2 regions of the Variovorax sp. W2I14 genome follow, and region 2 is predicted to be linked to the other one. Evidence: riboswitches for the same ligand, from Rfam matches in the RefSeq annotation. Region 2 holds a riboswitch; the other holds the start of a gene.

Region 1 (15,284 bases), 5.7 Mb from region 2:
CGAGCGCGTGGCCAGGAGGAAGATGGCCGACAGCACGCCCGCCAGCGCCGCGCGCCCGAGCGTGACGAACCATGGCGACAACTGAGGCGCAGCCTGCGTGCCGGTGGCCAGCCGAGTCATGGGCAGGGTCACCGCGAACAAGGCTACGCCGATCACGCCGAGCCACATGCCCAGCGTCTCGTCCTTGATGTCGAGGCGCTTTGTCATGGCGCAGCCTCCGCGCTGCGCGCTGCGGCATTCGCCTTGGGAGCGGCCCGGCGGCTCATACGCTCACCATCCACCATGCGGTCAGCACCAGCACGAGGCCCATCGCGCGGTTGAACCACAGGAGGCGCTTGCCCTTGGCAAGCCAATCGCGCAGCAGCGCGCCGACCAGCGCATAGGCGAAGTTGCTGACGAAGGCATAGAACAGCATCACCGGCGCGACGATGGCGAAGCGCGAGAGCGCATCGGGCTGGCCGGCGATCCATCCGGCCACCAGCGTGAGCGCGAGGAGCCACGCCTTGATGTTGACGAACTGCAGCATCACGCCCTGGCCGAAACCGACCGAGAGGCTGGCGCCGTCGGCCTTGCCGAGCTTGGCGCTGCCGCTGAGCTTCCAGGCCAGCCACAGCAGGTAGGCGATGCCCAGGCCCTTGATCGCCAGGCGCAGCGGCGGCACCGCCACCACCAGCGCGCCGAGGCCGGCGGCGCAGATCGCCAGCAGCAGCGTCCAGCCGATCGGCACCGCGACCACGAAGCGCATCGCGCGCGGCAAGCCGCCGTTGGCCGCCAGGGCGGTGGAAAGCGTGGTGTTGGGACCGGGCGAAAAACTCATCGCCGTGGCCAGCACCAGCAGCGCGGTGAATTCTTGCCAGTTCATGACACACACTCTAAACTTGAGACCATTACAGTGCCAGTACAGATGGTCAGACAAATCTGGAATCTGTATTGGTCAATCTTTCGACACAGCATGCTGACACGAACCTCCACCCAGTCGTTGACCAGCCAGCTCGCGGACCGCCTGGCCGAGCGCATCCGCACCCGGCTGCTGCCGCCCGGCGCCCGATTGCCCTCGGTGCGCGAGTGCGCGCGGCAGCAGGGTGTGAGCCCATACACGGTGGTCGCCGCCTACGACCAACTGCTCGCGCAGGGACTTGTCGAAGCCCGCCGGCAACGCGGCTTCTACGTGCGCGATTCAGCCCCGGTACAGGACGGCCGCCCGGCCAACGGCGCGGCCGCGCCAGGCCTGAGCGGCATGCCCGCGGCCATGGCCGTGCAGATGATGGCCTCGCGCGTGCCGGCCGACGCGAGCTCGCTGATCCGCAGCATGTTCCACCGCCCGAGCGACAAGCCGCAGCCCGGCATGGGCGTGTTCCCGCCGGACTGGATGACGTCCACCTTCGTCCCCACGGCCGTGCGGCGCATGACCAGTACAGCCGTGCTGCAGGAGCTGTCGCTCCAGTACGGCGAGCCCTCCGGCGACATGAGCCTGCGCCGCAGCCTCTCGCAGAAGCTGGTGGGCATCAACGTGCCGGCCGCGCCCGACCAGATCATCACCACCATCGGTGCGACCCATGCGCTGGACATCGTGAGCCGCACGCTGCTGCGACCGGGCGATCCGGTGATGGTCGAGGAGCCCGGCTGGGCGCTGGAGTTCGCGCGGCTCGAGGCGCTGGGCATGCGCATCCTGCCGGTGCCGCGCCGCGCCGACGGGCCCGACCTGGAGGTGATGGCGCAATACTGCGTGCTGCACAAGCCCAAGCTCTTCGTGAGCGTGAGCGTGCTGCACAACCCGACGGGCTACAGCCTCACGCCCGGGAGCGCGCACCGGGTGCTCAAGCTGGCGAACGAGCACGACTTCCACATCGTCGAGGACGACACCTACAGCCACCTCGCGCCCGAGCACGCCACGCGGCTGAGCGCGCTCGACGGGCTGCAGCGCACTGTCTACGTGAGCGGCTTCGCCAAGATCATCGCGCCCAACTGGCGCATCGGTTTCCTGGCCGCGTCCCCCGCGCTGAAGGAGCGGCTGCTGGAGACCAAGCTCCTGGCCACGCTCACTTCGCCCACGCTGTTCGAGCGGGCGTTGTCGTGGTGCATCGACCAGGGTCAGCTACGCAGGCATTCGGAGCGCATACGCATCCGGCTCGACGGCGCGCGCGGGCGGGCGGTCAAGCTCGCCATGTCGCACGGCTGCACCTTCGCCTCGGAGCCGGCGGGGCTGTTCGGCTGGGTCGACACGGGCGTCGACACCGACGCACTCACCCAGCGCATGCTCGACCAGGGCTACCTGCTCGCGCCGGGCTCGCTCTTCCATGCGCGCCGGCCACCGAGCACGATGATGCGGATCAATTTCGCGACCTCGCAGGACGCGACTTTCTGGAAAGTTTTCAGCAAGGTGCGGGGCGAGCTCTGACACAGGTAAAAGCCCGCGCCCGGCGGGCCAAAGGCCAAGGCCTTGGAGTAAGCTGGCAGCACAAGAAAACCCAGCCAGGAGACCTCCCGCATGACCAACGCCAGCCAACCCTTCAACTTCAGCCAGTTCGTCCCCGGATTCGACTTCCTGAAGAACCTGGCCGGGGGCGCCGCGGCAGGCACCGGCGCCGCATCGTCGGTGCCGGGCATCCCCAGCCTGGCGAGCTGGGTGGCGCCAACGCTGAGCGTGGAAGAGGTCGACAAGCGCATCCAGGAACTCAAGACCGTGCAGTACTGGCTCGAGCAGAACGGCCATGCGCTCAAGGCGACGATCCAGGCGCTCGAGGTGCAGAAGATGACGCTCTCCACCCTACGTGGCATGAACGTGCGGATGGAAGACCTGGCGAGTGTGTTCACCAAGCAGGCGGCCGCCGCTGCTGCTCCGGCGCCGGCGTCCTTTGCAGCGGCTGCGCCCGAACCCGAGCCGGTCGAGGAAGAAGACGAAACCGAGATCGAGGAAGAAGCAGAAGAAGCACCCGCACCGAAGAAAAAGCCGCGCAGCAAGGCTGCCTCCGGCAAGGCTGCGGCCGACGGCGCCGGTGTGGTCGATCCGATGCAATGGTGGGGCTCGCTGACCGAGCAGTTCCAGCAGATCGCCAGCACGGCGCTGCAGGACGCGGCCCAGCTCAAGGTCCCCGCCATGGCCCAGCCGCTGGCCGATGCGGTCGGCAAGGTGATGGGCAAGACAACAGCCGCCGCAAAGAAGCCCGCGGCCAAGACCGCGACGAGAACCGCGGCCAAGAAGGCGGCAACGCCCGCCGCGAAGAAAAAGACGTCGGCCGCCGCGCGCAAGCGAACCACCGGCCGCCGCTGACGTCCCGCACATTCCACTTTTGAAGAGAACGGGTTGGCACGCATCATGAAGTTGTTTTCTACGGGTCATGCCACCCATCCGCAATGGCGCATGGCCGCCGGCCTCGTGCTGGCCCAGTTGCGCGCGCAGATGGCTCTGCCCGAATACGCGTCGTCCCCGACGCTCGGGCTGCTCTACATCACCGACCACTACGCGTCCGAGGCGCAGGACATCCTCGATCACCTGAGCGCCGAGTTGCCCGAGGTGACCGACTGGTCGGGCACCGTCGGCATCGGCGTCTCGGCCAACAACGCCGAATACTTCGACGAGCCTGGCATGAGCCTCATGCTCTGCGCGCTGCCGAGCGACCAGTACCGCGTGTTCTCGGGCGTGGCGCCGCTGAGCAATTCGGAAATGAGCGGGTTCGAGGCGCACACCGCGCTCGTCCACGCCGACCCCGCGACGCCGGACCTCACCGAGCTGATCGGCGAAATGGCCGGCCGCGTCGACACCGGCTACCTCTTCGGCGGACTCTCGTCAGGCCGTGGCGGCGCGCTGCAGTTCGCGGTGGGCGGCAACGGCAACATCCGCGGGCATGGCGCGGCCGGCGGCGTGTTCTCGGGCGGCCTGTCGGGCGTGGTGTTCGGCGAAGGCGTACGGGTGGTGTCGCGCGTTACCCAAGGCTGCCAGCCGCTGCGATCGGGCGTGCGCGAGCGCGAGATCACCGAGGCCGACGGCAACCTCCTGCTGAAGCTCGACGGCGAGCCCGCGCTCGACGTGCTGCTGGCCGACCTGCAGGTCTCGCTCGAGCGGCCGCAGGAGGCCATCGATGCGGTGCGCAACACGCTGGTCGGCCTGGCCGACGCGGGCAGCGACGGCGTGCGCCGCACCGGCGACCTGGGCGCCGACGTGCTGGTGCGCCACATCATCGGCCTGGACCCGACGCGCCGCGGCATCGCGATCGCCGACACGGCCGAGGCCGGCATGCGGCTGACCTTCTGCCGCCGCAATGCGCAGGCTGCGCGGGCCGACCTGATGCGCATCTGCGCGGAGATCCGCGAAGAGCTGGAGCCGGAAGAACAGACGCTGGCCACCGCCCGCGCCGTTGCTGCCGGCGAAGCCGAAGCGGCGCCGCACCCCGCGCGCCGCATCGCAGGCGCGGTGTACGTGAGTTGCTCCGGGCGCGGCGGGCCGCACTTCGGCGCGCCCGGTGCCGAGCTGCAGATCGTGCGCCACGCGCTGGGCGACGTGCCGCTGGTCGGCTTCTTCGCCGCGGGCGAGATCGCCCGGCATCACCTGTATGGCTACACCGGCGTGTTGACGGTGTTCACCAGCAAGGATTGACGGCGCGCGGTCAGGCCGGCTGCAGCACGCGCGGCGCCGGTGCCGGCATGCCGGTGAACGCAAAGTCCACCTCGGGCGCAAGCCCGCTCACGATCCGCGCGATCGACTTGCCCGATCCGCACGCATGCGTCCAGCCGAGCGTGCCGTGGCCCGTGTTCAGGTACAGGTTCGGCAGCTTCGTCTTGCCGATCATCGGCACGTTGCTCGGCGTCGCGGGGCGCAGGCCTGTCCAGAACTGGGCCTCCGTGGTGTCGCCGGCACCGGGGAACAGCTCTTCGACGCGCCGCACGATGGCTTCGCAGCGCACGCGATTCAGGTCGCGGTCGTAGCCGTTGAGCTCGGCCGTGCCGGCGATGCGCAAGCGGTCGCCCGATTCAGACGTGTAGCGCGAGAACACGAGCTTGAATTCGTCGTCGGTCAGCGAGACCTGGTGCGCCTTCGATGCGTCCTTGACGGGCAGCGTCACCGAATAGCCCTTGGCCGGGTAGATCGGCAGGCGGATGCCCAGCGGCGCCGCATACAACGGGCTCAATGAACCCATCGCCAGCACGAAGGCATCGCCGCGGATGCGCTGGAAGCGGCCTTCGCTGTCGGTCGCCTCGACGTGGTCGATGCTGCCGCCGGCTTCGCGCAGCGCGGTCACCGTGTGGCTCATGAGGAACTTCACGCCGGCCGCGGCCGCGAGGCCGACCAGCTCGCGCGCGAAGCGGTTGGCGTCGCCGGATTCATCCTCGGCCGTGTAGGTGGCGCCGGCCAGTTGGGGTCGGATGTGGGCGAGGGCGGGCTCGATCTTCACGGCCTCGTCGGCCGAGATCACCAGCCGTTCGCAGCCTAGGGCACGCATCTGCTCGGCGGGCTTGAGTGCGCCGTCGAACTCCTTCTGTGTCGTATAGAAATGCAGGATGCCCTGGGTGCGCTGGTCGTAGCTCAGGCCCGTGTCTCGGCGCAGTTGCTGCAGCGTGTCGCGGCTGTAGGTGCCCAGGCGCACGATCTGCTCGATGTTGTGCTTCGTGCGCGCCGGCGTGCATTCGCGCAGGAACTGCAGGCCCCAGAGCCACTGGCGCATGTCGGCTCGGATGCGAAAGAGCAGCGGGGCGTCTTCCTTGCCGAGCCACTGCAGCACCTTGAGCGGTGCGCTGGGGTTGGCCCAGGGTTCGGCGTGGCTGACGGATATTTGCCCGCCGTTGGCGAAGCTGGTTTCGGCGGCCGGGGTGGCCTGCCGGTCGATGACGGTCACTTCGTGGCCGAGTTGCTGGAGGTAATAAGCCGAAGTCACGCCGAGCAGGCCGGCGCCAAGAACGATCACGCGCATTGCAAGTACCTTTGAGGTGCAGCGCTTGAATGGCGGGCGTGGTGTGCTATTCAATCAATAGCAAGCAACCGGACGTCCGCCGTCCAAGTTGCCGCTCCCCCTGTCCTCGATACCTGAGAGATTCACCTGTTGCGCCTTGCAGCAGGTTTGCTCCTTCGGTGCATCGCGACACCTTTGCGGGGTGCGATGGCTCTCCAGACGGCGTTTGATTTGATGCAGTACTGACCCCTTGCCGAAATTACAAAGAACTTCGTTGGGCCGACCTGAGCGTTTATGGGAGTTTGCGCCTTCGGTAGGGCCACCGGGGTGGCCCGCTCTCCTGCAGTGGGGGCGATTGTAGGTGGGCCCCGCGGATGCGCCAACCCTGGATTTCGGCCCTGTGGGCCGGTGGGATAATCGCCCGTTCATTCGCCAGAGGGCGATCGTTCGACAACAACAGGGGACCCCATGATCCTGGTAACCGGCGGCGCAGGCTTCATTGGCGCCAATTTCGTACTCGACTGGATCGCGCAGAGCGATGAGCCGGTCGTGAACCTCGACAAACTGACCTACGCGGGCAACCTCGAGACACTCGCGTCCCTCAAGGACAACCCGAAGCACATCTTCGTCCAGGGCGACATCGGCGACAGCGCGCTGCTCGACCGCCTCCTGGCCGAGCACAAGCCCCGCGCCGTCGTGAACTTCGCCGCCGAATCGCACGTCGACCGCTCGATCCACGGCCCCGAAGACTTCGTGCAGACCAACGTGCTCGGCACCTTCCGCCTGCTCGAATCCGTGCGCGGTTTCTGGAATGCGCTGCCGGCCGACCAGAAGGCTGCCTTCCGCTTCCTGCATGTGTCGACCGACGAGGTCTACGGCTCGCTCTCCAAGACCGACCCGGCCTTCACCGAAGAAAACAAGTACGAGCCCAACAGCCCCTACTCGGCCAGCAAGGCCGCCAGCGACCACCTCGTGCGCGCCTGGCATCACACCTACGGCCTGCCGGTGGTCACGACCAACTGCTCGAACAACTACGGGCCGTTCCATTTCCCCGAGAAGCTCATCCCTCTCATGATCGTCAACGCACTGGCCGGCAAGCCGCTGCCCGTGTACGGCGACGGCATGCAGGTGCGCGACTGGCTCTACGTGAAGGACCACTGCAGCGCCATCCGCCGCGTGCTCGAAGCCGGCAAGCTCGGCGAGACTTACAACGTGGGCGGCTGGAACGAGAAGCCCAACATCGAGATCGTCAACACCGTCTGTGCGCTGCTCGACGAACTGAGCCCCAAGGCCGACGGCAAGCCGTACAAGGAACAGATCACCTACGTGACCGACCGCCCGGGCCACGACCGCCGCTACGCCATCGACGCGCGCAAGCTCGAGCGCGAGCTCGGCTGGAAGCCCGCCGAAACCTTCGACAGCGGCATCCGCAAGACGGTCGAGTGGTACCTCGCGAACGGCGAGTGGGTGCGCAACGTGCAAAGCGGCGCCTACCGCGAATGGGTCGAGAAGCAATACGACGCGAAGGCGGCGGCATGAAGCTGCTGCTGCTGGGCAAGGGCGGACAGGTCGGCTGGGAGCTGCAGCGCAGCCTCGCGCCCCTGGGCGAACTGGTGGCACTCGACTTCGACAGCACCGATTTCAACGCCGACTTCGGCCGTCCCGAGCAACTGGCCGAGACGGTGCTGAAGGTGCGGCCCGACGTCATCGTCAACGCCGCAGCGCACACCGCGGTCGACAAGGCCGAGAGCGAACCCGAGTTCGCGCGCAAGCTCAACGCCACCTCGCCCGGTGTCGTGGCCGAAGCCGCGCAGCAGATCGGCGCGCTGATGGTTCACTACTCGACCGATTACGTCTTCGACGGCAGCGGCAGCAAGCCCTGGAAGGAAGACGATGCGACCGGTCCGCTCAGCATCTACGGCAGCACCAAGCTCGAAGGCGAGCAACTGGTGGCAAAGCACTGCGCGAAGCACCTGATCTTTCGCACGAGCTGGGTGTATGCGGCACGCGGCGGCAACTTTGCCAAGACCATGCTGCGCATCGCCAAGGAGCGCGACAAGCTCACGGTCATCGACGACCAGTTCGGCGCGCCCACCGGCGCCGAGCTGCTGGCCGACATCACCGCGCACGCCATTCGCGCGACGCTGCAGGACCCGTCCAAGGCCGGGCTCTATCACGCGGTGGCCGGTGGCGTGACCACGTGGCATGGCTATGCGCGCTTCGTGATCGAGCAGGCAAAGGCGGCGGGTGTCGAACTCAAGGCCGGCCCCGAGGCGGTCGAGCCCGTGCCCACCACCGCATTCCCGACGCCGGCCAGGCGGCCGCACAACTCGCGCCTGGACACCACCAAGCTGCAATCGACCTTCGGCCTCGTTCTGCCCGAGTGGCAGTCCGGCGTCGCCCGCATGTTGCGCGAAACCTTCTGACATCCGTCGAGCAAGACAAGAGACACGAACGAACATCCCATGACCCAAACGACGCAACGCAAAGGCATCATCCTCGCCGGTGGCTCGGGCACCCGCCTGCATCCCGCGACGCTCGCCATGAGCAAGCAACTGCTGCCGGTGTACGACAAGCCGATGATCTATTACCCGCTCAGCACGCTGATGCTGGGCGGCATGCGCGACATCTTGATCATCAGCACGCCGCAGGACACGCCGCGTTTTCAGCAGTTGCTGGGCGATGGCAGCCAGTGGGGCATGAACCTGGAGTACGCGGTGCAGCCGAGCCCGGATGGGTTGGCGCAGGCGTTCCTGATCGGTGAAGAGTTCGTGGGTAATTCGCCGAGTGCGCTGGTGCTGGGGGACAACATCTTCTATGGCCATGACCTCGTGCACTTGCTTGCCGACGCCGATGCGAAGCCATCCGGCGCAACCGTGTTCGCGTATCACGTGCAGGATCCTGAACGCTATGGTGTGGTGGCGTTCGATGCGAATGGTAAGGCCAGCAGCATCGAGGAAAAGCCGCTGAAGCCCAAGAGCAGCTATGCGGTGACGGGGCTGTATTTCTACGACAACCAAGTCGTCGACATCGCCAAGGCGGTGAAGCCAAGCGCGCGCGGCGAACTTGAAATCACCGCGGTCAACCAGGCGTACCTCGACCTCGATCGGCTGAACGTGCAGATCATGCAGCGCGGCTATGCGTGGCTCGATACAGGCACGCACGACAGCCTGCTCGAAGCGGGGCAGTTCATCGCCACGCTGGAGCATCGGCAGGGGCTGAAGATCGCGTGTCCTGAAGAGATTGCGTGGCGCAATGGCTTCATCTCGACCGAGCAACTCGAAAAGCTTGCGGCGCCGCTGGAAAAGAGCGGCTACGGCAAATACCTCAAGCACCTGCTGAGCGATGAGGTGCGCTCGTGAAGGCCACGCCTACCTCGATTCCTGACGTGCTCGTGATCGAGCCCAAGGTGTTCGGCGATGCGCGGGGGTTCTTCTTCGAAAGCTTCAATGGCAAGGCCTTTGACGAGGCGGTGGGCAGGCATGTGGAATTCGTGCAGGACAACCACTCGCGATCGGCCAAGGGCGTCTTGCGTGGTCTCCACTATCAGCTGGAACAAACCCAAGGCAAGCTGGTGCGCGTCACGCGCGGCGCGGTGTTCGATGTGGCGGTGGACATCCGGCGCGCGTCGTCCACGTTCGGTAAATGGGTGGGTGTTGAACTCAGCGAGGACAATCACAAGCAGTTGTGGGTGCCCGAAGGCTTCGCCCATGGCTTTCTGGTGCTGAGCGAATCGGCGGATTTTCTATACAAGACCACCGACTACTACGCACCGGCGCACGAGCGTGCGATCCGTTGGGACGACGAGCGCCTCGGCATCCAATGGCCGGATGTGGGGGGGGCACCAACGCTCTCCGCCAAGGATCTTGCAGGTTTGCCAATGGACCTTGCGGAACTGTTCGAACGGTGACCGGCCCCACCTTTCGGAAAAAAATGAATGAGCTTGTTGATGGAAGCGAAGCAAAGATGATCGATTTGGCAGGTTTCGAGCAGGAACTGCGGGGGCGGAAGGTCTTCGTCACCGGGCACACGGGCTTCACTGGCGGATGGGCGTGCCTTTGGCTGCAATCCATCGGCGCTGTCGTCGAAGGCTATTCGCTGCCCGCGGAAACTACCCCGTCACTCTTCGCGGCCGCAGGCCTCGAAAAGGACGTGCAGGGCACGCTCGGGGACATTTGCGACTACGACCGGCTGCTGGCTGCAATGAAGGCCTTCGATCCCGAACTGGTACTGCACTTGGCGGCGCAGCCGCTCGTTCGGCGTTCATACCGGGAGCCGCTTCGGACTTTTCAGGTCAACGCTCAGGGCACGGCCCATGTGCTCGAGGCAGCCCGCGTTACCGGCGTGCGCGGCGTGGTCTGCGTGACCACCGACAAGGTGTACCGCAACAACGAGTGGCCTTGGCCTTATCGGGAAAACGATCCGCTCGGCGGCAAGGATCCTTACAGCGCATCTAAGGCTTCAGCCGAGATGGTGATTCAGAGCTATGCCGCGTCCTACCCGTTTACGGAGGGCAAGGGGCCGGCGATCGCGACGGCACGTGGCGGCAATATTGTCGGCGGCGGCGACTGGTCCGAAGACCGACTCATCCCCGACTTTGTGCGCAGCGTGGTCAACGCTACGCCGCTGACGCTGCGCTATCCGCAGGCCACTCGTCCCTGGCAACACGTGCTTGCGCTGGTGCACGGATATCTGCTGTTGATGTCGAAACTGGTCGGGTCGAAGCCGCAAGACGCCGCACGCGCGTGGAACCTGGGGCCGCAGGATCCGAGGCAGTACTCAGTGCGTGAGGTGCTGGAACTCATGAGCGACGAGTGGCAGCGTCCGCCGCTGGAGTTCATGGACAACCCGCTGCCCGAGGCGGGGGCTCTCGCGCTCGATAGTTCGATTGCCCGCAACCTGCTCGGCTGGGCGCCGGCCTGGGACACGCACCGCGTGGCGCGCGAAACGGCGGCCTGGTATCGCAAATACTACGAAGCGCCGCACTTGGCCAAGGACATCACGTTGGCGCAGATCGAGGCCTGGCGCGGAGACATCCGCGCATGATCTACATGATCGGTGGACGAGGCCGGTTAGGGCAGGCGATCCTTTCTTCGCGCGGTTCGCTGGAAACCATTTGCCTGGACCGCGCGGTCTACGAGGACTGGTGGCAGCCCGCGGCCGCAGGGGCGATCGAACGCTTCTTCGAAGCCGCGCCAGTCGGTTCGGTCGTGCTTGTCACTGCCGGGTTGCTGGATCCGACGCTTTCCGCCGCAGAACACCGCCGCGTCAACGTCGAGCTTCCGATGCGTGTGATCGACGGCGCATGCAGAGCCGGATTGCGCGTGGTGACCTTCGGCACGGTGATGGAGCGGCTGACCCGGCATCCCAATCCGTACGTGGCCAGCAAGGCGGAGCTCGGTGTTTTCGTCACGGATCGCGCCGCCGCGGGCGATGCGGTGCTGCACCTCCAAGTGCACACCTTGTATGGCGGCGGCGCACCCGCGCCTTTCATGTTCCTCGGGCAACTCTGCCAGGCGTTGCGCGATGGCCTTCCGTTCGAGATGTCGCCGGGCAGGCAACTGCGCGAGTACCATCACGTCGATGATGAAGCGACCGCGCTGCGCGCACTGTTGGAGACTGGCGTCACGGGCGTTCTGCCGTTGAGCCACGGTGCGCCAGTCACGTTGGCCGACCTGGCTCGCGGTGTGTTCGATGCCGTAGGGCGGCCGGAGTTGCTGCGCATCGGCGCACGTCCTGAACCGCCGGACGACAACTACGCAACGGTGCTGGCAAGAACCCCGCAGATCGAACAGATCGATTTCAGGGCCACCTTGCCGGGCGTGGCCGCTTATGTGCAGGCTCAACTGCCCGGATTGCAGCAAGCATGAACGGAGATATTCATTTGTCTGCAAAGCGACCGCTGGTGTCCATTGCCATTCCCGTGCTCAACGAAGCCGGCAACCTCGATGCGCTCTATGCACGCTTGGTGGCCCTGGGAGAGCGCATGGCGGATCGGTGCGATCTCGAATTTGTTTTCACAGACAACCATTCGGACGACCAGACCTGGTCGATGCTGACCCGGCTCGCCGAGCGAGATCCTCGCATTCGGGCGCTGAGGTTTTCGCGTAATTTCGGATTCCAGAGTTCGATTCTTGCCAACTATCTGCATGCGCGGGGAGATGCCGTCCTGCAAATCGACGCCGACCTGCAAGACCCGCCCGAGATGCTGGAGGAGTTCTTCGCGCTCTGGCAGCAGGGTTATCACGTGGTCTACGGTATCCGCCGTAAACGGCGCGAAGGCATGCTGATGAACCTGATCCGCAAATGCGGCTACTGGGTCATCGACCGGGTCAGCGAACACCCGATTCCACGCGATGCAGGCGACTTCCGATTGGTCGATCGTGCGGTGATCGAGGCCATTGCCAAGTCGCGCACGAGCAACCCCTACCTGCGCGGAATGATCGCCGGGATGGGATTCAACCAGACTGGCATCGCCTACGACCGCGATGCGCGCACGGTGGGCGAAAGCAAGTTCAACGTGATGCGCCTGATGCGTCTCGGACTGACGGCCGTGTTCAACCATTCGACCGTGCCCGCTGCGCATGGCTTCATTCCTGGGAGTGGTTATCCTCTTGGGTTGCCTGGCGGCATCGGTCTACTACGTCATCCTCCGCCTGCTGCAGCCTGACCTGCCGCGCGGATTCGTCAGCATCCAGCTGCTGATTCTTTTCGGCATCGGGCTCAATGCGTTCCTGCTGGGAATCATCGGCGAATACATCCTGCGGATCTATCGCGTGCTGCGCGCGGATCCGATCGCCATCGTTGAGCGCACGCTTAACATGCAACCGAACGATCTCAAGCTCTAGGGAACACACATTCATATGAAAGCAGTCATCCTCGCCGGCGGTCTCGGCACGCGCATCGCCGAAGAATCCGACACCAAGCCGAAGCCGATGGTCGAAGTCGGCGGCCGGCCGCTGCTGTGGCACATCATGAAGATGTATGCCAACCATGGAATCAAGGACTTCGTGGTCTGCCTGGGCTACAAGGGCTACGTGATCAAGGAATTCTTCTTCAACTATTACCGGCACATGTCGGACATGCGCATCGACCTGCGCAACGGCGATCACCAGATCCTGGACAGCCAAGCCGAAGACTGGCGCATCACGCTGGTCGATACCGGGGCCGACACCATGACGGGCGGACGTCTCAAGCGGGTTGCAAGATACCTCGACGACGAGACCTTCTGCCTGACTTATGGCGACGGCCTGTCGGACGTGAACATCGGCGCTGAAGTGGAATTCCACAAACGGCACGGCAAGCTCGCCACGGTGCTTGCGGTGCAGCCTCCGGGCCGCTTCGGTGTGCTGAATATCGATGCCGATCAGAAGGTCTCGAGCTTCGAAGAGAAGCCGAGCGACGAAATCGGCTGGATCAACGGTGGCTTCTTCGTCCTGGAGCCGAAGGTGATCGACTACGTTGCGGACGACACCACGTCCTGGGAACGTGCGCCGCTCATGAATATCGCAAAGGACGGCCAGCTCGCGGGTTTTCAGCATCACGGGTTCTGGCAACCTTGCGACACGTTGCGCGACAAGCGCGAACTCGAGGCGCTCTGGAACAGCGGCAAGGCGCCCTGGCGCACCTGGGAGTGAGGCAACTCCTCCGTTTTGCGGTGGTGGGTGTACTGAACACCGCCGTCGGCTATGCGGTGATCTTCGCTTGCATGTACTTGGTGGGCTGGGGAGCGGTTGTCAGCAACATCGCAGGCTATGCGGTGGGACTGGTTGTCTCGTACACCCTGAACCGTACTTTCACATTTCGCAGTGCAGCGGGAAAAAAACGTGAAATCGTTCGCTTTCTGTCAATCTTCATGGTGGCCTATCTGGCCAACATCGGTGTGTTGATGCTGCTTATCGACCATCTGGGTATGCACAAGGGGTGGGCGCAGCTCGCAGCCGGGGCGGTCTATACCAGCCTTTTCTATGTGTTGAGCAAGTACTACGTCTTCGTCGAAGCGCATTCGGAAGCCACCAGCCGTTGAAGACGGACCAAGTCGGCACGGCCGGCCACGAAATCAGGGATCCGACAGGATGACGGTAGAAAAAAACGGGCACTCACTCCTCAGACAGGCGGCCATCGTGTTGTTGCCTTCGCTGGCCATCGTGGCGGCGCTGTGGCTGCCTTTCGGTTTTTCAATGGGCGGGCTGGTGGAGGAATGGGACTTGCTGGGTCTCTTCACGGAACACGGGCCTTTCCTGATGGTGCATCTGGACGGGCCGCTGCCTGCCCACGCCATCAGGCCGTTCATGCCTCTGAGTTTCGCGCTCTCCTATCTTGCCGATCGCGATTCGTTCGATGCGTGGCATCTGCTCACCATTGCGTCGCTTCTGGCCAAGGGCGGTGCGACAACCTACCTCGTGAGTCGCGCAACCGGTTCGCGCGGATGGGGCATCGTGGCCGCTGCTCTCTTGCTTCTCTATCCCGCCGACACGATGCAGTTGTCGCTGCGCAGCATTCACATCAACGTTGCTATTGCGCTGCTGCTGACGGGTAGCGCGCTGCTCGTTTCCGCTTTCGGGGCGCGCAGTCCCGCACGGGCAGTGGCGGGCGCCGTTGTCGCCACGACTTTCTACGTCGTAAGCCTTGGCATCTATGAAGCCGGGCTCGTGCTCATCCTGTTGCCGCTGGCCGTACCTTTTGCGCGTTCGGGCTTGAGCCGCATCGTGCATTTCCGCCGACGCGAACTCGAGCTTGCGGCTATCTGGGCAGGTGGTGTTTGCCTGTATCTGGGATACGCGGCTTGGGCTTCGCACAAGGTAGCCAGCTATCAGTCACAGGTGACCGGCGGCGGGCAAGGACCGATCGCAACGGCAATTGCCGCGTTCCCGAAGCTGTTCACCACGGGGGCGGCACGGGCGCTCATCGGAGGCTGGATGGATGCATGGCGCATGCTTGCCGTCGAGTACACGAGCTATGTGTATTTCGGATGCGCAGTCCTGGGGATTGCAGCGGTCGCGTTGTTCGCCATTGCGCTGGGCCGCAGTCGTGTGTCAGACGAGCCGAGCGCTCTGCCTTCTTGGCGGATGCCTGCGCGCTTGTTGCTGGCTGGACTCGTGCTGATGCTGGCTGGTTATGCGCCATTTCTGACATCGCCCTATCACGTGGTTGTCAGCCAACGCACATTTCTATGGGCAACTCCCGGGGCTGCCATGGCCTGGGTGGGCGTGCTCTTGATGATTTGGCGACTTGCACGTGCGCCCGCGATTGCTGGCGCATGCCTGCTGCTCGCTCTCGGATTCGGTGCGCAGCTTTTCCAGTTTCACCACTATGTCGAGTTGACGCAGCGACAGCGCGCGGTGCTGCGCGGCATTGTCGAATCCTCCGACCTGCAGCCCGGCAAACCGGTCGTGGTGC
Region 2 (15,284 bases):
TTTTATCCGCCTCGAATGAATGGATTCCAATGAACCAACTCCTGGCAATGCGGGCTTTCGTACGAGTGGTGGACACCGGTTCCTTCAGCCGCACCGCGGATCAATTGGCGCTTCCGCGCTCGACGGTCAGCAAATTGATTACCGATCTTGAAAAGCACCTGAACATCAAATTGATGCAGCGGACCACGCGCGCGGTGACCCCCACATCGGACGGTCTCGAGTATTACGGGCACGCCGTGCGCTGGATCGCCGAAATGGATTCGGTCGAAAGCGCGGTGCGGGGTAAAAAGGTCAAGCCGAGCGGGCATCTGAGAATCGATGCGCCGGCGGTATTCGCCAACAGCCTGCTTATTCCGGAATTGCCGGAATTCCATCGCGAATATCCAGAAATTACCGTCGCAGTCGGAATCAGCGATCGGCCATTGAATATCGTGGAAGAGGGCGTGGATTGCGTAATCCGTGCCGGCAGGCTCGACGATATGGCAATGGTTGGGCGAAGGGTGACCGAACTTCAATATGTCACCTGCGCCGCGCCGGCTTATCTGGATCGCAAGGGAATTCCCTCTTCCCCAGACGATCTTGAATTGAATCACGCTGCCGCGTGTTATTTCTTTTCGACAGGAAAGCCGGAGCTTTTGATTTTCGAGCGCGGCGCCGAGCGATTCGAAATCGGCAATTGCGTCTTCTCGACCAACGAAGGCAATGGCCTGAAGGAAATGCTGCTGGCGGGCCTGGGCGTTGGGCAGCATTTCAGGCGCATTGTCCAACCTTATCTGGATTCGGGTGAATTGGTGGCAGTTCTGGAAGATTGGTCAAGGCCCCCCATGCCTTTTCATATTCTTTATCCGCCCAATCGGCACCAGAATGCCAAATTGAAGGCGTTCGCCGATTGGGTGGTTCAGAAATTCGGAGTTGATCTGCCCATCACGGAATAATCGCGGTCACGCGAATTTCGATATGCATGTCGGGATGCGCTAGGGACGCGACATCCAATTCCGTCCAGATGGGCGCGTGGTCCGGCATGTATTGGCGATAAAGCTTGGCCATCGTTTCATTGACCTCCGGCGGAAATCCGCCGACATGGTATGAATTGACATGAACGACGTGCTCCCAGCCCGCACCGGCAGTTGCCAACGTCCGCTCGACATTCTTGAATGCCTGCACAATTTCGTCTTCAAGCGATTTGGGGAATTGAAGATCGTCGCTCCAACCGCCTTGGCCTGAGGTTTCCACGCGATTGCCGATCTTGACGGCTTGCGAGTAATGCAATCTGTCGAGAAATTGCTTTCCATATCCGGGGGTGATGAAAAATTCGGGTTTGCTCATTTCAATCCTTTCGGTTGTCCAATGACCTGAATGGTATGGATTTGCGAGCTAAACCGACAGCCGCTATTCATGGCATGACTGTTCACACACATGGACAATTGCTCGCCCGGCGCTGTCAGCCCCGGCAAGTTCTTACAACTTCCCCGTCCGTGAGCGCCATCCGCCGACGGTAAAGTCCCGGCACCCGGTTGCGGACGTTCCGCGACCTTTCCCTCGATTCCCTCCCGCTTTCCGTTCCCCCGCACCTCCATGTCCAACCTCATCGTGCACGGCGGCACGCCGCTTCGCGGCCGCATCACCCCCTCCGCCAACAAGAACGCCGTGCTGCCGGTGCTCTGCGCCACCTTGCTCACCAACGAGCCGCTGCGGCTGCTCGGCGTGCCCGACATCACCGACGTGCGCAAGATCCTGGACATCTTCCGCACCCTCGGCAGCGACGTGCAGATGGACCACGCGAGCGGCACGCTCGAACTGCACCACCGCGAAACCGCGTTCGACGCGGCGCTGCATCGCCTCCCCGAAGAGATGCGCTCGTCGATCATGCTGGTGCCGCCGCTGCTCGCGCGCTTCGGCGTGGCGCGGCTCGAAGACAACGTCAAGGGCTGCACGCTGGGCGTGCGCGAGATCGATCCGCACGTGGAGGTGTTTCAGCGCTTCGGCGGCCAGGTGGAGCGCACCGAGGGCTCGCTGCTCGTGCACAGCGACGGGCGCCTGACGCCGACCGACCATTGGCTCGACTACGCCTCGGTCACCACCACCGAGAACTTCGTGCTCTGCGCGGCCGCGGCCGATGGCACCTCGACGCTCACCAATGCCGCGTCGGAACCGCATGTGCAGGAGTTCTGCCGCTTCATGGCGATGATCGGCGTGCGCATCGAGGGCATCGGCACCTCGCGCGTGACGGTGCACGGCGGCGGCGCGCTCACCGGCGGCGAGTTCCGCTTCGACGAAGATTTCCACGAGATCACCACCTTTCTCGCGCTCGGCGCCATCACCGACGGCGACGTGATCGTGCGCAACAGCGCGCCCGCCAACTTTCCGCTGCTGGACCGCACCTTCGCGAAGTTCGGCGTGCGCATCGAGCATGCGGACGGCTGGTCGCGCGCCATCCGCACCGGGCCGCTGAAGGTGCAGACGCCGTTCACGAGCAACGTGCTCACCAAGGTGGAGGCGGCGCCGTGGCCTTACTTTCCCGTGGACCTGCTGCCGATTTTCATTGCACTGGGCGTGCGCGCGCAGGGCAATGCGATGTTCTGGAACAAGGTGTACGACGGCGCGCTGGGCTGGACCGGCGAGCTCTCGAAATTCGGCGCGCACGTGTTCTCGTCGGACCCTCACCGGCTCATCACCTTCGGCGGCAATCCGCTGACGCCGGCGGTGGTCGAAAGCCCGTACATCATCCGCGTGGCAATCGCGCTTTTCATGGTGGCGGCGAGCATCGAAGGGCGCTCGGAGATCCGCAACGCGACGCCGATCCGCCGCGCGCATCCGCGCTTCGTGGAGAACCTGCGCAGCCTGGGCGTGCAGGTGGAGTGGACGAGCGAGGAGTGAAGCTCGCGCTCAGGCTGCTGCTGGCCTACCTGGTGGCGAGCTTCGCGATGGCGGTGGTGTTGGCCGTCTTTTTTCCGTCGCATGCGCATGTGCCCGCGGTCGCGGTGCTGCTTGTTTTTCCGCTGCTTCCGCTGCTCGCGCTCAAGGACTTGCTGGTGGTGGGCGCCGCATGGAACGGCGTGATGCCGCTGGCCGTTTTTGCCGTGCTGTTCGGCGGCATGGCGTGGCTGGCGTTGCGTGCCTGGGCACGCGACCGGTCGAGGGCAGCGGCACGCCCGTAGGCGGTCGGGGCCTCCGGATGCCGATCCCGTCCGTCAGAACGACGGCACCGGGTTGCGTCCTTCGGTGAGCACGTAGGCGCCCTTGCGCCAGGCATAGACCAGCGTGCTGTCGATGGTGGCCACGCGGCGGCTCTTGCCGCCGGCCATGCGCTCGCCCTTGAAGGCGATGCGCATCTCGCCCGGCGCGTCGTCGGTGCCGAGCGCGAAGGTTGGCGTGCCGCCGATGTCGAAGCACCCGCCGCTTGGCGGCAGTTCATCCGGCTTCCCGGCGTCGCGCACTTTCTCGCAGGACTCGTGAACGCCTGCGTTCGTTGCCGACAGCGGAATGCCCGATGCGAGCACGCGCACCTGGCCTGCTTCGAGCCCATACACCGACAGCCATTGCCCGCAGTAGCCCTGCCAGCAACTGCCGTGGGCGATGGTCAGTGCAAAGCGCTGGGGCGCGATGCGCTCGACCTTGGTGGTGCCCAGGTTGCCCATGAAGCCGAGGTAGTCGACGGCGTCGTTGCGGCTCGCGAGTTTCCAGCCGTCCGCGCCCTGCTCGAAGAAGTAGGCGACGAGCCATGCGCCGTTCACGTGGCCGTTCATCGGCTGGCCTCGGTCGTCGAGCGGCACGGTCTCGGTCAGCATGACGGCGTGCGTATCGTCGAGCCGCACCACTTCGCGCGGCGACACATGCGCCTGTTGCTCGGCCTCGCTGCCGGGCACTGTATTGCCCTGGTTGGCTCTCTCGGGCAGCGAGACGGTGTCGGGCTGTCTGGGCGCGGCGCCGGGGCCTTGGGAGTCGGGAAATACCAGCGCCATGAGTTCGGCTCGCTTGAGCGTGGCCGATGCGGTGGGGCGAGGCACTGGTGGTGCTGCGGGGGCAACGGCCTCGGCGGTTGCCACGGCCACTGCGGCTTCGTCCGCCTGCGCGTCGGCGGTGACAACGGGGGCTTCTTTCTGCGGACAGCCGCCGAGCACGAAGAGCCCGGCAGTGGCGAGCGCGACAACGACGGCGCGCTGCAGCGGCTTCGACGGGCGGGGCAGGGGGAGGCTCGGGCTGGGCATGCGCGCGATTGTGCCAAGCCATGCCGCGATGACCCCGCGGCCAGAGCGCCCTGCGGCTTGGCGAGACAATCGCCGGCATTCGACACAGAAGGAGCATTCGAATGACGACGCTGCAGAAGATCCTGGGCACCGAACTCCCCCTCATCCAGGCGCCGATGGCCGGCATCCAGGTCAGCGCGATGGCCATTGCGGTGAGCAACGCGGGTGGGCTCGGCTCCCTGCCCTGCGCCATGCTGAGCCCCGAGGTGATGCGCAGCGAACTCGCGGCGATCCGTGCCGGCACCGACAAGCCCTGCAACGTCAACTTCTTCTGCCACACGCCGCCTGTGCCGAGCACCGAGCGCGAGGCCACCTGGCGCGCCGCGCTGGCGCCGTACTACGCGGAGCACGGCATCGATGCGGCGAGCATCCCGACCGGCCCGGGGCGCAATCCCTTCAGCGCCGACGTGGCCGATCTGCTGGCCGAGTTCAAGCCGCCGGTGGTGAGCTTTCATTTCGGGCTGCCGCCCGCCGAACTGCTCGCGCGGGTGCATGGCTGGGGCGCGAAGGTGCTGGCCTCTGCCACGACGGTCGAAGAGGCACTGTGGCTCGAAGCGCATGGCGCCGATGCGGTCATCGCGCAGGGGCTCGAGGCGGGCGGGCACCGCGGGCACTTTCTCTCGCATGACCTCACGAAGCAGCTGGGCACCTTCGCGCTGCTGCCGCAGCTGGTGCGCGCGCTGAAGGTGCCGGTGATCGCGGCCGGCGGCATCGCCGATGCGAATGGGGTGGCCGCGGCGATGGCGCTGGGCGCGGCGGGCGTGCAGGTCGGCACCGCCTACATGCTGACGCCCGAAGCCACGACGAGCGCGATCCATCGCGCGGCGCTCAAGAGCGAAGCGGCGCGCCACACCGCGCTCACCAATCTCTTCACCGGCCGGCCGGCGCGCGGCATCGTCAATCGCGTGATGCGCGAGCTGGGGCCCATCGGCGCGGCCGCACCCGAATTTCCGCTCGCCACCTCGGGCATCGCGCCGCTGCGCGCCAAGGCCGAGGCGAAGGGCAGCGGCGACTTTTCTCCGCTGTGGTCGGGGCAGAACGCCACCGGCTGCCGCGAGGTGCCGGCCGCCGAAGTGACGCGCGCGCTGGCCGAAGGTTTTCTTCAAGCATCCCGCTGATCCATTGCATTCATGACCCAACTCCACCTGCCCCTCAAGTTTCTCGAACACAGCGCACAGGCCAACGTGCGCGAGCCCTGGCTGCTGGTGCTGATGCACGGCGTCGGCAGCAACGAGCAGGACCTGTTCGGCCTTGCGCGCCTGATGCCGCCGCAGTTCCATGTGCTGAGCCTGCGCGCGCCGTACGTGCTGTCGCCCGATGCCTATGCGTGGTTCGAGTTCGAGGTGCTGCCGAACGGCGAGCGCCGCATCGACGAAGAGCAGGAGCGCGAGAGCCGCTTCCTGGTCGGCGAGATGATCGATTCGGCCGCGCAGCAACTGGGCGTGCCGCCCGAGCGCATCGTGGTGGGCGGCTTCAGCCAGGGCGGGATCATGGCGCTGTCGCTGCTGCTCACGCAACCCGCGAAGCTGCGCGCCGCGATGGTGTGGCACAGCCGGCTGCTCGCGCAGGTGGCGCCGCACATCGCGCCCGCCGAGGCTTTCGAGGGCAAGGCGCTGTGGGTGAGCCACGGCAGCGCCGACAACGTGATTCCGCCGGCCGCCGCGGCGGCCACGCGCGAGCTGGCGCGCACGCTGCCGCTGGCGTTGTCGGGCTCGGACTTTCCGGGCGCGCACGAGATCCGGCCGGCCGAGCTGCAGGGCTCGATCGCGTGGCTGCAGTCGCTGAGCGCGCCGGCCAGCGCAGCCTGAGCCGAGTTGTCACCGCGAGGGCGGTTGCGTCACAAGGCGTTACGAGCTTGTGGCGTGATGCGGTGCCGATTGATGCAACATCGACCGGTCTCCTGCATCACACAGCCTTCAGCAAAAGGAAAGTGCCGCCATGACCGACAACGACTCCCCAGGCTCCAGGGACGACGCCCCCGACTTCAGGCCCCGCCGCGAAACGCCGATCGGCATGATCGTCGCCATCGGCCTCGTGGTGCTGGTGGCCGCGTTCTTCGGCTGGCGCTGGTACCAGCAACAGCAGAAGCCGCCCGAGCCCACGCCGGTGGCCACCGCGCCGAACGACGGACCCGCGCCGGCACCTGCGGCCACCGAGCCCACCGGCCCGCAGAACCCCATCGAAGCGCTCGCACCGCCCGATGCCGCCTTGCCGGCGCTCGCCGAATCCGATTCGCGTGTGATGAAGGCGCTGGCCGAACTCCTCGGGGGCAAGAACGCTTCCGACTACCTGCGCTCCGACGGCATCGTGCGGCGCTTCGTCGCCACGGTCGACAACCTCGCGCGCGAGCAGGCGCCCGCCAGCGCGTGGCCGGTGCAGCCTACGGGGCAGCGCTTCATCACCGACGGGCCGCAGGGCGGCACGCAGACCATCGCGGCGAACAACGCGGCGCGCTACAACGGCATCGTGCTGCTCGCGGAAACGGTCGATCCGGCCAAGGCGGCGACGGTGTACGCCAAGCTCTATCCGCTGTTCCAGAAGGCGTACGAAGAGCTCGGTTTTCCAGGGCGCTATTTCAACGACCGGCTCATTGCGGTGATCGACCACCTTTTGCAGGCACCCGAGCCCAGCGGCCCGGTGCAGGTGCGGCTGGTCGAGGTGAAGGGCGACGTGCCCTCGCAGCGCCCGTGGGTGCGCTACGAGTACGTCGATCCGAAGCTGGAGGCCATGTCCTCCGGCCAGAAGATCATGGTGCGCATGGGGCCGGAGAACGAGCGCAAGGTGAAGGCCAGCCTGCGCGGCTTCCGCCAGCAGATCGCCACGGGCGAGCTGGCGAAGAAGAAGCAACCCTGAGGCAGGGCTCGAACCGAGGCCGCGCGCCATGTAGGCGCAGGCCGATTGCGATCGGCCGGGATGCCGCAGATGATGGCCCGACCTTCAAAAATTTCGAGGACACCGTATGAGCCTGCTGAGCGTCGACCTCTACCAGAGTGCCACCGATCCCGAGAAATTCCTGGCGTTGCCCACGGGCATCAACCCCGCCGAGCTGATGGGGCCGATGACCTTCGACCGCGACTATGCGCAGGTCAAGCGCTACCAGGAGGCCTTCGAATTCGATCCCTCCGGAACCTATGCCGGGGTCAACGCCGCCAAGATCGCCGCGGACATCCTCACGGTGAAGTGGGCGATGTACCGCCGCGAAGGCTGAGGCGCTGAGACGGACAGGGCGCCGCGGCGCCCGCGCGTTCAGCCTCGCGCCGCTTCGGTTTCCTCGTACTCGCCCACCGGCACGCAACTGCAGAACAGGTTGCGATCGCCATACACGTTGTCCACGCGGCCGATCGGCGGCCAGTACTTCGCGAGCTTGAGTTCGGCCAGCGGGAACGCGCCGAGCTCGCGCGAATACGGGTGCGACCATTCGGTGCCCAGCAGGCTGGCCGCGGTGTGCGGTGCGTGCTTGAGCGGGTTGTCTTCCTTGGGCCACACGCCTTCTTCGATGCGGCGGATCTCGCCGCGGATCGCGATCATCGCGTCGATGAAGCGGTCGAGCTCGGCCAGCGGCTCGCTCTCGGTGGGCTCCACCATCAGCGTGCCGGGCACGGGGAAGCTCAGCGTGGGGGCGTGGAAGCCGTAGTCGATGAGGCGCTTGGCCACGTCTTCGGCGGTGACGCCGCTGGTGTCCTTCAGCGGACGCAGATCGAGGATGCACTCGTGCGCGACGTGGCCGTTGGGGCTCGCGTACAGCGTGGGGTAGTGGTCCTTCAGGCGCGCGCTGATGTAGTTGGCGCTCAGGATCGCCGTTTCGGTCGCGGCCTGCAGGCCCTTGGCGCCCATCATGCGGCAGTACATCCAGCTGATCGGCAGCACCGCCGCATTGCCCAGAGGCGCGGCCGATACGGCACCCACGCCGTTCGATGCGACGCCGGCCGTCGCATGGCCCGGCAGGTACGGCACGAGGTCTTCGACCACGCACACAGGGCCCACGCCCGGGCCGCCACCGCCGTGCGGAATGCAGAAGGTCTTGTGCAGGTTCAGGTGGCTCACGTCGCCGCCAAATTCTCCGGGTGCAGCCACGCCGACCAGTGCGTTCATGTTGGCGCCATCGACGTACACGCGGCCGCCGTGTTCATGCACGAGCTCGCAGAGTTCCTTCACGCGCGTCTCGAACACGCCGTGCGTGCTGGGGTAGGTGATCATCACGGCGGCCAGCTTATCGCTGTGCTTCTCGCAGGCGCGCTTCAAGTCGTCCATGTCGACGTTGCCCTGCGCATCGCAGGCCGTCACCACCACCTGCAAGCCCACCATTTGCGCGCTTGCGGGGTTGGTGCCGTGCGCCGACGAGGGAATCAGGCAGATGTTGCGGTGGCCCTGGCCCTTGGCTTCATGGAAGGACTTGATGGCCAGGAGGCCCGCGTACTCGCCCTGCGATCCCGCATTGGGCTGCAGGCTGATGCCCGCGTAGCCGGTCGCTTCGCAGAGCCACGCGCGCAGTTGCGCGTCGAGCTGCGCATAGCCCAGCTGCTGCTCGGCGGGCGCGAAGGGATGGATGTTCGCGAACTCGGGCCAGGTGATCGGGATCATCTCGCTGGTTGCGTTGAGCTTCATCGTGCAGCTCCCGAGCGGGATCATGCTGCGGTCGAGCGCGAGGTCCTTGTCCGAGAGGCTGCGGATGTAGCGCAGCATCGCGGTCTCGCTCTTGTGCGTGTTGAACACCGGGTGCGTGAGAAAAGCGCTGGTGCGGCGCAGGTCTTCGGGCAGGCGCGGCGCGGTGTTGGCGAGGTCGTCGAAGCGCGGCATCGCGGTGCCCGCGGGCACGAACAGGGCCCAGAGCGTTTCGATGTCGGCGCGCGTCGTGGTTTCGTCGAGCGAAATGCCCAGGTGCTGCTGCAGCCGCTGGCGCAGGTTGACGCCCGCGGCGGTGGCGCGCTCGATGATCTTCGGCGTGTCGTCGCCGGTGCGGATCGTGAGCGAATCGAAGGCGAATTCATTGACCGGCGCGCGGCCCATCTGCGTGAGGCCTTGCGCAAGGATGGCGGTGAGCGCCGCCACGCGCTGCGCGATGCGGACGAGGCCATCGGGTCCGTGGTACACGGCGTACATGCTGGCCACGACGGCCGGCAGCACCTGCGCGGTGCAGATGTTGGAAGTGGCCTTCTCGCGGCGGATGTGCTGCTCGCGCGTCTGCAGCGCGAGGCGGTACGCGGGCTGGCCGTGCGTGTCGACGCTCACGCCGACCAGGCGGCCCGGCAGCGAGCGCTTGAACGAATCGCGGCAGGCGAGGTAAGCGGCGTGCGGACCGCCGTTGCACAGCGGCATGCCGAAGCGCTGCGTGGTGCCGCAGACGATGTCGGCATCCCATTCGCCGGGGGGCGCGAGCAGCGTGAGCGCCAGCAGGTCGGCGGCCACGCAGAACGCGGCGTCGCATTGGTGGGCATGGCCCGCGAGCGGGCGCAGGTCGTGCACATGGCCGGTGGTGGCGGGGTACTGCGCGAGCACGCCGAAGAACTCGCAGCTCGCCATCAGGTGCGGCAGCGTCTCGGAAACGGTGCTGACCTTGACCTCGATGCCCAGCGGCGCGGCGCGCGTCCTGATGACTTCGATGGTCTGCGGATGGCAGTCGCCAGAGACCAGGAACACGTTGCTCTTGCTTTTCACGCTGCGCTTGGCGAGCGTCATCGCCTCGGCCGCGGCCGTGGCTTCGTCGAGCATCGACGCGTTGGCGATGGCAATGCCCGTGAGGTCGCACACCATCGTCTGGAAGTTGAGCAGGGCTTCCATGCGGCCCTGCGAAATCTCGGCCTGGTAGGGCGTGTAGGCGGTGTACCAGGCGGGGTTCTCCAGCACGTTGCGCAAGATCACGCCCGGCGTGTGCGTGCCGTAGTAGCCCTGGCCGATGAAGCTCTTGAACACCTTGTTCTTCGACGCCATCGCCTTCAGCTCGGCCAGCGCCTCGGCCTCGGTCACCGGGGCCGGCAGGCGCATCGGCTTCGCACGACGGATGGCCGCGGGCACGATGCCGTCGATGAGCTCCGCCCGCGTTTCCGAGCCGATCACCGGCAGCATGCGCGCCTCGTCCGCCGCATCGATGCCGATGTGGCGGGCGAGAAATTCTTCGGCGTTCTCTAGTTCTTGCAAAGAGGGAAGGGCGGGAATCGGCATGGCGGTGAAGGCTCGAGGAGAAGAAGAAAAGGCGGGGGAACGCGGGGGATCAGGATTCGGCGGCGAACTTGTCGTAGGTGGCGGCGTCGAGCAGGGCGTCGAGCTGCGCGGGCTCGCTCAGCTTGACCTTGAAGAACCAGCCGCTGGCCAGCGGGTCGCTGTTGGCGAGCGACGGGTCGGCGCGCAGCGCTTCGTTCACTTCGGTGATCTCGCCCGAGACGGGCATGAACACATCGGCCGCGGCCTTCACCGATTCGACGACGCCGGCGACTTCGCCCTGCGCGAAGGTCTTGCCGACTTCGGGCAGGTCGACGAACACGACATCGCCCAGCGCGTCCTGCGCATGCACGGTGATGCCGACGGTGACGGCGCCGCCTTCGGCCGAGACCCACTCGTGGTCCTTGGTGTACTTGATGCTCATGGGAAAACTCCTCGTGGAAAAAATTGAATCGGGATGCAGAGCCTAGCCGCGGTCAGCCGCGATCAGCCTCGGTAGTAGCGGGTCGGCACAAAGGGCATGGTCGAGACTTCCATCGGCACCGGCTTGCCGCGCACGATGGCCTGCACGCGCGTGCCGGGCTCGGAGAACGCCGTGGCCACGTAGCCCATCGCGATGCAGCGGTCGGCCGTCGGGCCGAGCAGGCCGCTGGTGACGATGCCGATGTCCTGGCCTTCGAAGGATTGCAGCAGCGTGCCGTCGCGCACCGGAATGCGCTCCAGCGCGACGAGGCCGACGCGCTTGCGTTTGAGGGTGTCGTGGTCGGTGTGGCCTGCGGCGCCGACGGTCGCGGCTGCGAGTTGGGCGAGGATCTTTGCCGCGCCCGGGAAACCGCCTTCGCGCGCACCGCCCGCACGGCGCACCTTCTGCATTGCCCAGTTGAGCGACGCCTCGACGGGCGTGGTGGTGGTGTCGATGTCGTTGCCGTAGAGGCAAAGGCCCGCTTCGAGCCGCAGCGAGTTGCGGGCGCCGAGGCCGATGGGCTTGACCTCGGGCTGGGCCAGCAGCAGGCGGGCGAGGGCGTCGGCGTCCTTGCCGGCCACGGAAATCTCGAAACCGTCTTCGCCCGTGTAGCCGCTGCGCGTGACGAAGGCGGGGATGCCGCCGATCTGCACCGCACCGCCCGTCATGAACACGAAACGCTGGATGCCGGGTGACAGGCGCGCCAGCGTGGCCGCGGCCTGCGGGCCCTGCAGCGCGAGCAACGCGTGGTCGGGCAGGGGCTGCACCTCGCAGCGCGCGCCGATCTTCTGCTGGATGTGCGCGATGTCCGCCACCTTGCAGGCGCCGTTCACGATCACGAAGATCGAGCCGTGGCCTTCGTTGAAGAACATCAGGTCGTCGAGGATGCCGCCGTCGTCGTTCAGCAAGAGGCCGTAGCGCTGTTTGCCGGCGGGCAGGTCGATCACGTCGACGGGCATCAGGGTTTCGAAGGCGGCCGCTGCGTCGGGGCCGACGAGGCGCAGCTGGCCCATGTGGGAAATGTCGAACAGGCCGGCCGCATCGCGCGTGTGCTTGTGCTCGGCCATGAGGCCGGCCGGGTACTGGACCGGCATCGAATAGCCCGCGAAGGGCACCATGCGGGCGCCGAGCTCCACGTGCAGGTCGTACAGCGGCGTCTTGAGAAGTTGGGTATCGGGAGCGGAAGAAGCAGCCACGGGGCACTCCAAAGGGGCAGTCGAAATCCATGGCTGCAATGCCACGGGCCACCCCTGCTGTCCGCTTTACCTGAGAGATTCGCCCCACGATCGGGGTTTGCTCCTTCGGTGGGCCGGTGCACATGGTGCGATGGCCTCTCTCCAGCAAGGAAACGCCGGTGTGAACCGGCGCCTTGTCAGTCCTTTTGCCTGAGCGTTCGGGGATCCCCTGCGCCTTCGGCGGCCCCGTCGTGCGGGGCTCTCTCCTGACCCCGCCGAGTGTAGTGGACGAATCGCACGACTTCGAAACTCAACGGCGTCGGCGCGGGATTCTGGGCATCGGCGTGGAGCAGCAGAACCGCACCAAGGCTTGGATAAATCCGTCTGGTTGGCCTCTTCTTTTGGCACTAGCATATTGGGCACACCAACACACCCCCAAAGGAACGCAAAGAATGACAGATGCCAGGAATATGAGCTTCGCGGATATCCAGAAGCGCATCCAGGAAATGGACGATGAACGGGCCCAACTGGAGCTGGCATTGCAGGCCAAGCGTGGAGAAGAATTGAAGGTGCTGGCCGATGCCTATGCGAAGAAGCTCGAGGCAGCCGGTTTCAGCATCCCGGAGGGCAAGGCCGCGCTGGACCCTTACGACAAATCGGGAGCAAAACGCACGCGTTCACCCAATGGCAGCCAGGCATCGGAAGCCAAGGCCTATGTGAAGGGCACCGTGTACAAGGATCCCAATTCCAGCGCGACCTGGACTGGGGGAACAAAGGGCCGCCAACCGCCGTGGCTCATTGCCGCGCTCGAAGGCGCGCCGGACAAGGTCAAGGCTTATGAAAAGCTCGCTATAGGCGGCGACTTGGTCAATAACGGTTGATGCGATTCAGGGCCAGGTTTTGCAGCCTCACGCCGGCGATTGCCGGAATCGTCGAGGCGGTTCAGCATTTTTCAAAAATGATCTGAATGGAAATGCAAAAGCGGTGGACATTGCCGCGTCGAATTCAATACGCCGAACCGAATTGGAATTGGCGCCCTGGCCTTGGATATGCGGAATCAAATGAGCGAGGCCAATGTCTCGAACAATGACCGATACCGCGAGATATTCACGACTGCCTGAAATGGGTCACGGTGGACTTCAATGCACCACTTCCGCGGGCGGCAGCAGCCGCTCGATGCGCTCCCGCAGCGATTCGGCCCGCTCGGCGCCGGCCGTCTTCTCGATTTCACTGAGCATGAGCGCGGCAATGGTCAGCATCGCCTCGCGGTCGCGGGCCTCGCGCAGGGCGTCGCGCATCTGCAGGGCGAACTTGGGGTCGCGCCGCACGAACATGCGCTCGCAGATGTCGAACAAAAACATCCGCGTGGTGGCCAGTGAGCGCTTGCCGTCGAAGGTGTCGGCCGAGGTGGCGATGCGGATCGGGTCGGCCGCGGGCACCGGCATCGGGGTTGGTACAGCCGCAGCCGCCGCAGCAGCGGCCACCGCCTGCGCATCCTGCAGATAGCCCTTGCTCACCAGCGCCTGGATCGCCTGCTCCGCCTCGGTGCGGTTCGCGAACAGCGGGCTGAAGTCGGTCAGCGAGCGCCGGCCGTCGGCCATCAGCAGCAGGGCGCGTTCACGCTGGTTGAGCGTGCGCTGCCCGCCCTGGAGTTCGTCGCGTGCCTTGTCGGTCTTGGTGGGAAACATGGCGGCCACAGCTTTCGAAGATCGAAGGCTGCAGCATCGTTGCGAGCGGTGACATCTTCATGAACCTGTTCGGCTTACAGGGAGATCACCGCCGCCGCGCCGTCGGACGCTCAAGTCTTAGGCGCCGGTGCTTTCCTTGCGGATCAGCCACTTGTCGCCCACGCGCTGCAGTTCCAGCGTCTTGCGGTCGGTGCTCTTGAGCTTGTCGGCGCTGTAGACCTGCTTGAAGCGCGCGCTGGCGGTCTGGCCGTTGACGCTGATGACGAGGTCGTCGACGGTCACGCTGATCTTCGACTTGTTCGAAATGCGGGTGCGCCGCTCGGCTTCCCACTGCTTCTTGTCCTGCTTCCTGGCCGGTGTGAAGTCAGGGGTGTAGGCGGCGAGGTAGCGGTCCACGTCGCGTGCGGACCAGGCGTCGGCCCAGGCGCGCACGGCGGTTTCGATTTCGGCGATGCCCGCGCTGGGCGCTTGCGCGGGAGCGGCCGCTGGCGCAGCCGGCGCCGGGGTTGCCGCTGCAGCGGCCGTAGCCGATGCGGCAGGTGCTGGTGGTTTTGCCGCCGGGGTGGCGGCGGGCGTGGCAGCCAGTGCGGCCGTGGACAGCAGCCCTGCGGCGAGCAGGCAGGTGGCGAGTCGGTTCATGGGCGGTTCCCTCGGTTGTCGGTTGTTGGCGTGGCGCCGATTCTGGCAGCGAACCGCTGCAGAGGCAGCGGCGCCGCTACTTGAACCCGAGCGCCCGCGGCAGCCAGGTGCTGAGCGCCGGCACGAAGGTCAGGATCATCAGCACCGCGCCATGCGCCCAGAGGAACGGCACCAGCTCCTTCACCAGCGCCGACATCGGCACCTTCGACACGTTGCAGGTCACGAACAAGAGCCCGCCCACCGGCGGCGTGATCATCCCGAGCGTGAGGTTGAAGATCACGATCATCGCGAAATGCACCGGGTCCACGCCCAGCTTGATCGCCACGGGCGCGAGGATCGGCGCCAGCACCATCACGCCCGGCAGCGGTTCGATGAAGATGCCGAACAGCAGCAGGAACACGTTGACGATGATGAGGAACATCCACGGCGAGAGGTTCATGCTGATGAGCCATTCGGCCATCTGCTGCGGAATGCCCTCGATGGTCAGCACCCATGCGAACGAGGCCGACAGGCCGATGATGATCAGCACCGAGGCCGACAGCAGGGCGGAGCGCGAAAGGATGTCGGGCAGCATCTTCCACTCGAGCGTGCGGTAGATGAACTTGCCGCACACCAGCGCATAGAACACCGCCACCACCGAGGCTTCGGTCGGCGTGAACCAGCCCGCGCGCATGCCGCCGAGGATCACCACCGGCAAGAGGATCGCGGGTATCGCCTTCCAGGTCGTGATGAGAATTTCGCGCAGCGGCGGCGTTTGCCCGTCGCCCTTGTAGTTGCGCTTCTTCGATACATAGAAGTTCACGATGCACATCGCCACCGCGATCAGGATGCCCGGCAGGATGCCGGCCGCGAACAGCGTGCCGACCGAGACCGTCTCGTCCTGCAGCGCGTAGATGATCATGATGATCGAGGGCGG

The links. Region 2 has a riboswitch for glycine ahead of gcvT (glycine cleavage system aminomethyltransferase GcvT). Riboswitches for the same ligand answer to the same signal wherever they lie in the genome.
Region 1: linked by a shared signal. The riboswitch ahead of QF040_RS29040 (D-amino acid dehydrogenase) and the one ahead of gcvT (glycine cleavage system aminomethyltransferase GcvT) in region 2 are both predicted to bind glycine.

What each region holds. Positions count from the first base shown of each region.
Region 1 is NZ_JBNDJX010000001.1:6,215,553-6,230,836, forward strand. Features, by position in the region: gene QF040_RS29015 (DMT family transporter) at 1-207, opposite strand, end outside; gene QF040_RS29020 (LysE family translocator) at 263-862, opposite strand; gene QF040_RS29025 (PLP-dependent aminotransferase family protein) at 953-2,398, shown strand; gene QF040_RS29030 (PhaM family polyhydroxyalkanoate granule multifunctional regulatory protein) at 2,489-3,271, shown strand; gene QF040_RS29035 (FIST signal transduction protein) at 3,317-4,594, shown strand; gene QF040_RS29040 (D-amino acid dehydrogenase) at 4,605-5,906, opposite strand; glycine riboswitch at 5,997-6,114, opposite strand; glycine riboswitch at 6,148-6,238, opposite strand; gene rfbB (dTDP-glucose 4,6-dehydratase) at 6,354-7,424, shown strand; gene rfbD (dTDP-4-dehydrorhamnose reductase) at 7,421-8,311, shown strand; gene rfbA (glucose-1-phosphate thymidylyltransferase RfbA) at 8,351-9,247, shown strand; gene rfbC (dTDP-4-dehydrorhamnose 3,5-epimerase) at 9,244-9,795, shown strand; gene rfbG (CDP-glucose 4,6-dehydratase) at 9,792-10,931, shown strand; gene QF040_RS29070 (NAD-dependent epimerase/dehydratase family protein) at 10,928-11,755, shown strand; gene QF040_RS29075 (glycosyltransferase family 2 protein) at 11,752-12,555, shown strand; gene QF040_RS29080 (hypothetical protein) at 12,500-12,733, shown strand; gene rfbF (glucose-1-phosphate cytidylyltransferase) at 12,749-13,522, shown strand; gene QF040_RS29090 (GtrA family protein) at 13,519-13,911, shown strand; gene QF040_RS29095 (hypothetical protein) at 13,961-15,284, shown strand, end outside.
Region 2 is NZ_JBNDJX010000001.1:517,396-532,679, forward strand. Features, by position in the region: gene QF040_RS02470 (LysR substrate-binding domain-containing protein) at 30-935, shown strand; gene QF040_RS02475 (RidA family protein) at 925-1,326, opposite strand; gene QF040_RS02480 (UDP-N-acetylglucosamine 1-carboxyvinyltransferase) at 1,576-2,877, shown strand; gene QF040_RS02485 (hypothetical protein) at 2,874-3,158, shown strand; gene QF040_RS02490 (hypothetical protein) at 3,192-4,208, opposite strand; gene QF040_RS02495 (NAD(P)H-dependent flavin oxidoreductase) at 4,310-5,365, shown strand; gene QF040_RS02500 (alpha/beta hydrolase) at 5,378-6,055, shown strand; gene QF040_RS02505 (DUF3014 domain-containing protein) at 6,186-7,100, shown strand; gene QF040_RS02510 (hypothetical protein) at 7,207-7,455, shown strand; gene gcvP (aminomethyl-transferring glycine dehydrogenase) at 7,494-10,406, opposite strand; gene gcvH (glycine cleavage system protein GcvH) at 10,456-10,827, opposite strand; gene gcvT (glycine cleavage system aminomethyltransferase GcvT) at 10,890-12,062, opposite strand; glycine riboswitch at 12,110-12,217, opposite strand; glycine riboswitch at 12,238-12,312, opposite strand; gene QF040_RS02530 (hypothetical protein) at 12,494-12,922, shown strand; gene QF040_RS02535 (hypothetical protein) at 13,181-13,729, opposite strand; gene QF040_RS02540 (YybH family protein) at 13,847-14,368, opposite strand; gene QF040_RS02545 (TRAP transporter large permease) at 14,445-15,284, opposite strand, start outside.